3 regions of the Micromonospora sp. NPDC050784 genome follow, and region 2 is predicted to be linked to each of the others. Evidence: riboswitches for the same ligand, from Rfam matches in the RefSeq annotation. Region 2 holds a riboswitch; each other region holds the start of a gene.
What was found. Region 2 has a riboswitch for S-adenosylmethionine ahead of ACIBD9_RS26030 (ABC transporter substrate-binding protein). Riboswitches for the same ligand answer to the same signal wherever they lie in the genome.
Positions count from the first base shown of each region.

Region 1: another riboswitch for S-adenosylmethionine. It lies ahead of thrC (threonine synthase); the one in region 2 lies ahead of ACIBD9_RS26030 (ABC transporter substrate-binding protein).
Region 3: another riboswitch for S-adenosylmethionine. It lies ahead of ACIBD9_RS01065 (aminotransferase class V-fold PLP-dependent enzyme); the one in region 2 lies ahead of ACIBD9_RS26030 (ABC transporter substrate-binding protein).

Region 1 is NZ_JBITGG010000001.1:246,478-248,735, reverse strand. It holds gene ACIBD9_RS01160 (YbaB/EbfC family nucleoid-associated protein) at 1-349, shown strand, start outside; gene ACIBD9_RS01155 (hypothetical protein) at 346-546, shown strand; SAM riboswitch class I at 654-789, shown strand; gene thrC (threonine synthase) at 800-2,086, shown strand.
Region 2 is NZ_JBITGG010000022.1:47,510-49,767, forward strand. It holds gene ACIBD9_RS26025 (amino acid transporter) at 1-878, shown strand, start outside; SAM riboswitch class IV at 965-1,076, shown strand; gene ACIBD9_RS26030 (ABC transporter substrate-binding protein) at 1,349-2,258, shown strand, end outside.
Region 3 is NZ_JBITGG010000001.1:224,286-226,543, reverse strand. It holds gene ACIBD9_RS01065 (aminotransferase class V-fold PLP-dependent enzyme) at 1-1,074, opposite strand, end outside; SAM riboswitch class IV at 1,145-1,265, opposite strand; gene ACIBD9_RS01060 (PrsW family intramembrane metalloprotease) at 1,289-2,258, shown strand, end outside.

The DNA of each region.
Region 1 (2,258 bases), on a different contig from region 2:
GATCCGTCGTGACATCGCCGCCGCGATGGAGTCGGCGGCGGATTTCGTCGAGCGGCCGACGGGCGACCACTATCAGGGTGCGGCCGGCGACGGCGCGGTGATCGCAACCGTCGGGATCGGCGGTCAGCTGCTCGACGTACGGATCACGTCGCAGGCTCGGCGTTCCGTCGACAACCTCACCCTCGGCGAGCACGTACGCGATGCGATTCGAGCCGCCGAGGCCGAAGCCGAGCAGGCCCGCAACGCCCTGCTCGGGTCGCTGACCATCGGCGGCCGCTCGGTCGCCGAGATCCTGGCCGACCCGGGCGCCGCGATGCCCGGCACCGTTCGACCGAGGCGGCAGCTATGACCCCCGCGCAGCGCGCCGTGGTCGTCATGGTGTCCGTGGTGGTCGCGCTTCTCGTCGTGTCGGGTGCGGTCTGGCTGCTCGCCGGCGGTGACCGGCCCACGGGTGGCGCCATCGCGACCGCGGGCTGGGTTCTCGTGGCCCTGCTGGCCGTCTTCGGGGCCGTCGCGGTCTACCTCGGGCGTCGACGCCGGCGCTGACCAGCAGCGCACGCCACCCGCCGGGATACCGGCGGTTCGCTCACACCGTGGGATCTGCGGTAGCAGCGGCCGACAGCGTTGTCCTAGACTCGACGGCACAACTGAATACCTCATCCAGAGGGGCTGAGGGATACGGCCCGACGACGCCCCGGCAACCACCCCGCGCGCTCACCGCTGAGCGACCCGCGGGGCAGGTGCCAATTCCGTCCCCGCCGCACCGTGCGATGCGGGGAAAGATGAGAGGACTCTCGACATGACGTCGACGCTCGTCACCTCCGGCATTGACACCTCTGCCAGCCCCGCCCGCGCCCTGGTCTGCCGTGCCTGTTCGGCCCGCTACCCGCTCGCCGCCCAGCACGCCTGTTACGAGTGTTTCGGCCCGCTGGAAGTCGACTACGACACCGCCGCACTGGCCACCGTCACCCGCGAGCAGATCGAGGCCGGCCCGAACAACATCTGGCGGTACGCCGCACTGCTCCCCGCCGGTCAGGATCCGGCCACCCGGGTCACGCTCGACCCGGGGCTGACCCCACTGGTGGCGGCCCCGCTCCTCGCCGCCGAGTTGGGCATCACCGCGCCGCTCTGGGTCAAGGACGACAGCGCCAACCCCACCCACTCGTTCAAGGACCGGGTCGTCTCGGTGGCGCTCACCGCCGCCAAGGCGCTCGGCTTCACCCGGTTCGCCTGCGCGTCGACCGGCAACCTGGCCAACTCGGTGGCCGCCCACGCCGCTCGCGCCGGGGTGCCCTCGGTGGTCTTCATCCCCAGCGACCTGGAGCAGGGCAAGGTCATCACCACCGCCGTGTACGGCGGCGAGCTGGTCGCCATCGACGGCTCGTACGACGATGTCAACCGGCTCTGCGGCGAACTGGTGGAGACCGACGAATTCGAGGACACCGCGTTCGTCAACGTGAACGTCCGGCCGTACTACGCGGAGGGCTCCAAGACCCTCGGCTACGAGGTGGCCGAGCAGCTCGGCTGGCGGATCCCCGCGCAGGTGGTCATCCCGATGGCCAGCGGCGAGCTGCTCACCAAGATTGACAAGGCGTTCTCCGAGCTGGTGGAGATCGGCCTGGTCGAGGCACCGGCCGGCGGCTGGAAGGTCTTCGGCGCGCAGTCCGCCGGCTGCAACCCGATCGCCGTCGCCCTGCACGCCGAGACCGACACGATCATCCCGGTCAAGCCCACCGGCATCGCCAAGTCACTCAACATCGGCGACCCGGCGGCCGGCCTCTACGCCCTGGAGGCGGTCCGCCGCACCGGCGGCTGGATGGAGTACGTCGACGACGACGAGATCCGTGCGGGCATCCGCGACCTGGCCCGGACCACCGGGGTCTTCGCGGAGACCGCGGGTGGGGTGACCGTGGCCGTGCTGCGCAAGCTGGCCGAGTCCGGTCGGCTCGACCCGACGGTCGAGACCGTCGTTTTCAACACCGGCGAGGGTCTGAAGACGATCGACGCGGTGGCCGGTCAGGTCGGGCCGACCCACCACATCAAGCCTTCGCTGCGCGCCGCCCGCGACGCCGGCCTCCTCGGCTGACCCCGAGGGCCGAGTGGATCAGTCGGTAACTGGGTTTTCGCTGTGAGTGTGGAAAACCCGCCGCTACGGACTTGACGGCAGGAACCGGACGGCGCAAGATGCTCCGTGCGGGAGGGCATTTCGCCGAAGACTTTTGAAGTTCTTGCGACCCAACGCCGGAGGCGTTGTGCGA
Region 2 (2,258 bases):
TCAACCTCGTGCCGCGCTATCTGCCCCGGTACGGTATGGCGCCGACCTGGGCGCGAGCCGTCCGGCCGCTGGTGCTGGTCTTCACCGCCGTGGCGTTCCTGATCACGATCGTCTTCGAGGCCAGCGTCGACGCGCAGGGCGGCGCGTACGCCACCGGGGTCCTGGTGTTGATCACCTCAGCGGCGACGGCGGTGACGCTCGCCGTGCGACGGCAGCGTCAGCGCGGCCGCACCATCGCGTTCGGAGTCATCGCGGTGATCTTCGTCTACACCACGCTGGCGAACGTGGTGGAGCGTCCGGACGGCGTCAAGATCGCGGCCTGTTTCATCGGCGGGATCATCCTGGTGTCGGTGCTGTCCCGGCTGATGCGGGCCTACGAGCTGCGCGTCGACCACGTCGAGCTGGACCCGACCGCGGCCCGGCTGATCGACGAACGCGCCGGACGACGGATCCGTCTCATCGCGCACGAACCCGACCGGCGTGACGCGGCGGAGTACCACGCCAAGCTGGCGCAGACCATGGCGGACAACGACTTCCCCGGCGACGGCGACGTCATCTTCGTCGAGGTCAAGGTCACCGACCCGTCCGACTTCGAGACCGGGCTGCTGGTCCGCGGCAGCGTGGTCGACGGCCGCTTCCCGGTGCTCAGCCTGGCCAGCTCGTCGGTGCCCACCGCGCTCGCCGCCCTGCTGCTGGAGATCCGCGACCGCAGCCGTCGGCGCCCCCACATCTACTTCGAGTGGTCCGAGGGCGGCCCGGTTCGCAACTTCCTGCGCTACCTCGCGTTCGGGCAGGGCGCCATCGCCTCGGTGACCCGGGAGATCCTGCGCCGCCAGGAGCCCGACCCGCACCGTCGACCGCATGTGCACGCCGGCTGACGTGCGGGCGGGCAGCTCGTCGCGCACGGTGAGCGTGGTCATAACGACTGGACGACCCACCCGTTGGTGCTGCTAGCCTCGGCGCAGGTCATGAGTGCCAGCGCGAAGCCCCGGCTCGCTGGCCGGCAACCCTCCTCCGCGGTGGGGTGCCCCGGGTGAAGACCAGGCACCGGCACGACGTCGGTGCAAGCGTGGCCTGGCACCCAGGTCAGCACAGACCCGGGAGAACCATGCGCATCCTCAGCACCGCCCCACCGACCGACGTCGCGGACTCCCGCACCGGTCGACCCTCGCCTGCCCTGACCCGGCGACGGCACGTGGACATGATGCGAATGTGCAGCGCCGCCTGTCGTCGCGGCACCGCGCTCTAGCACAGCCCTTCCCGAAACCCTTTCCACCGGTACGCCCTCGGGCGTTCCGTCGGTGGCGCACGCCCGTGCGCGCCGAGACACCACCCTTCGGAGACGCCCGTGCGATTCCTTCCTGCCCTGACCCGCGCCGCCGCCCTGGGCGCGGCCACGATCCTGGCCGCCACCGCCCTCACCGCCTGCGGCGACGACAGCTCGTCCGACGCCACCGCCAACCCGTACGGCCTGGCCCAGCCGGGCGTGCTGCGCGCCGGCACACTGACCGACGCCCCGCCGAACGTGTACCTCAAGGACGGAAAATTCACCGGCTTCGACAACGACCTGCTGACCGCCGTGGCCGGCAAGCTCGGCCTCACCGTCGAGTTCGTCGGCACCGACTTCTCCGCGCTGCTCAGCCAGGTCAACAACCACAAGTTCGACGTCGGCAGCTCCTCGATCACCATCACCGAGGCACGCAAGAAGACCGTCGACTTCGGCAACGGCTACGACTTCGGCTACTTCGGCCTGGACGTCCCGGCCGGCTCGCCGATCACCAGCTTCGACCAGCTCGCCGGCAAGCGGGTCGTGGTGGTGCAGGGCACCGTCCAGGACGACTACGCCACCGGCAAGCAGCTCAACCCGGTGCGGGTGCCGGACTACAACGGCGCGATCAACCAGCTCAAGGCGGGCACCGCCGACGCCTGGATCGCCCCGGCGGAGATCGGCGAGAAGTCGGCCACCGACAGCAACGGCAAGATCACCGTGGCGGCCAAGCAGCTCAGCCCGGCACCGACCGCCTACGCCGTGGCCAAGGGCAGCGACAAGCTGCGCGAGGCGCTGAACAAGGGTCTCGACGAGGTCATCGCCGATGGCACCTGGAGCCGGTTGCAGGCGCAGTACTACCCGGGCCGGCCGATCCCGGCGGACTTCACCCCGGGCAGCGGCACGGTGCCGGTCCCGTCCGCGTCCGCGTCGGCGTCGGCGTCGGCGTCGGCGTCGGCGTCGGCGTCCGCGTCCGCGTCGGCCGCGTCCT
Region 3 (2,258 bases), on a different contig from region 2:
TACGCCGATGTGGTGCTCGGCGGCCAGCCGGGCGGCCACCTCGGTGGAGTCCCAACCGGCGACCACGAACGAGATGATGCCGACGCGGGGCGCGTTCGGGCCGAAGGTGCGCAGCTCGACGACGTGCGGCAGGGAGGCGAGCCCGGTCCGCAGCCGGGCCAGCAGGGTCTGCTCGTGGGCGGCCAGCGCGGCCTGGTCCGCGTCGTCGAGCGCCGCGCACACCGCCGCCAGGGCAACCGCGCCGAGCAGGTTCGGGGTGCCGCCCTCGTGTCGGGCCGGGCCGGTCGCCCAGGTCACGTCGTGGGTGGCCGGCCCGACGTGGCTGGTGGCCCCACCACCGGCCAGGTACGGCGGGGCGGCGTCCAGCCAGTCCGCCCGGCCGATCAGCACGCCCGCGCCGAACGGCGCGTACAGCTTGTGGCCGGACACGGCCAGGTAGTCCACGTCGAGCGTGAGCAGGTCGATCGGGGCGTGCGGGGCGAGTTGCGCGGCGTCGAGCACGATCCGGGCACCGTGCCGGTGGGCCACCCGCGCCAGTTCGGCGACCGGCCACCGCTCACCTGTCACGTTGCTCGCACCGGTCACCGCGACCAGCACCGGCAGGGCCGGGCTGCTGCCCCGGCGCAGCTCGGTGAGGGCGGCGGCGAGGTCGCGTACCGCCCCGTCGGGGTCGGCGGGCACCGGCAGCCGTACCGACCCGCGCGGCCAGGGCAGCAGGTTGGCGTGGTGCTCGCCGGCGAACGTGACCACCGTGGTGCCGGCCGGCACGGCCCGCGCCAGCAGGTTGAGCGCGTCCGTCGTGTTGCGGGTGAAGATCACATGATCGTCGGCGCGAGCGCCGAAGAAGTCACCGATCGTCTGCCGCGCCTGCTCGTACGCGAGGGTGCAGCGGCGCGACAGCGCTCCCGCTCCGCGATGCACGCTGGCGTACCAGGGCAGCAGCTCGGCCACGGCGTCGGCGGCGGCCCGCGCGCACGGCGCACTGGCCGCGTAGTCCAGGTTGATCTCGCCGGGCACGCCGAGGACGTCGAGCGGCGCGGGCGGCGCCGACGGCACGGTGGGCAGGCTGGGCAGCGAGGGAACGAGAGTGACGGACACGCCGGAACCTCCGGGGTCAGGGACCCCGGGTGCGACATCGGGACGGGGTCCGCGCTTGCCCAGCACACCGATCGGGCTGGGCCCGGTCATCACCCGGGGCACCCCACCGCGAACTCGACGAGGGTTGCCGGCCAGCAAGCCGGGGCTTGACGCTGGCGCTCGTGACCTGTCGGCAGCATAGCGGCTACCGATGCGACCGAACCAGCCGGCGGGGGATGGCTACGCTGACCGCATGGCCGACACCCCGCCCGGTTCACCGCTGCCGCCGTCGCCCGCCGCCCCGCCCGCGCCCGCCGCCCCACCTGTGGGCGAGACGCCCCGGATGCCGCTGCGCCGACTGGGCTGGCGGCGGTTCCTGGTGCTGGCCGGGGTGGTGCTGTTCATCGCGGCGTGCGCGGTGTTCATGGTCTTCACCCTCGGCCAGTCGCTCGGTGCGCAGGCTCTGCTGATCGGGGTGGTCGCCGCCATCCTGCCGGTGCCGGTGCTGGTCGCCTGCTTCCTCTGGCTGGACCGGTACGAACCCGAGCCGCTGAAGTACCTGATCTTCTGCTTCGCCTGGGGAGCGTTCGTCTCCACCGCCGCCTCGCTCACCGTGAACGACTTCGCCGCCAACCGTTTCGCCGACTGGGGCCTGCCGTCCGCGCTCACCGGGGTGCTGGTGGCGCCGTTCATCGAGGAGCTGACCAAGGCGCTGGGCCCGATCCTGCTGCTGGTGTTCCGCCGCCGCGAGTGGTCCGGGATCACCGACGGCCTGGTCTACTGCGGGCTCGCCGCGGTCGGCTTCGCCATGGTGGAGAACATCCTCTACCTGGGCGGGTTGGGCTACGCGTCCGGCGCCGACCGCTACGGCCCGGCCACCGGCATCCAGCAGGTCATCGCGATCTTCATCCTGCGGATCCTGCTGTTCGGGTTCGCCCATCCCCTTTTCACCTCGATGACCGGTGTGGGGCTGGGCATCGCCTCCCGGACGGCCGACCGGCGCATCCGGGTGCTCGCCCCGATCGGCGGCCTGCTGCTGGCGATGATGCTGCACGGCACGTGGAACCTGCTGCCCACGCTGACCCAGGCCACCGGCGAGGCCATGATCATGCTGTACGGCTTCCTGGGCCTCATGGTGCCGGTCTTCTTCGGCACCGTGGGGCTGGCGCTGTGGCTGCGCG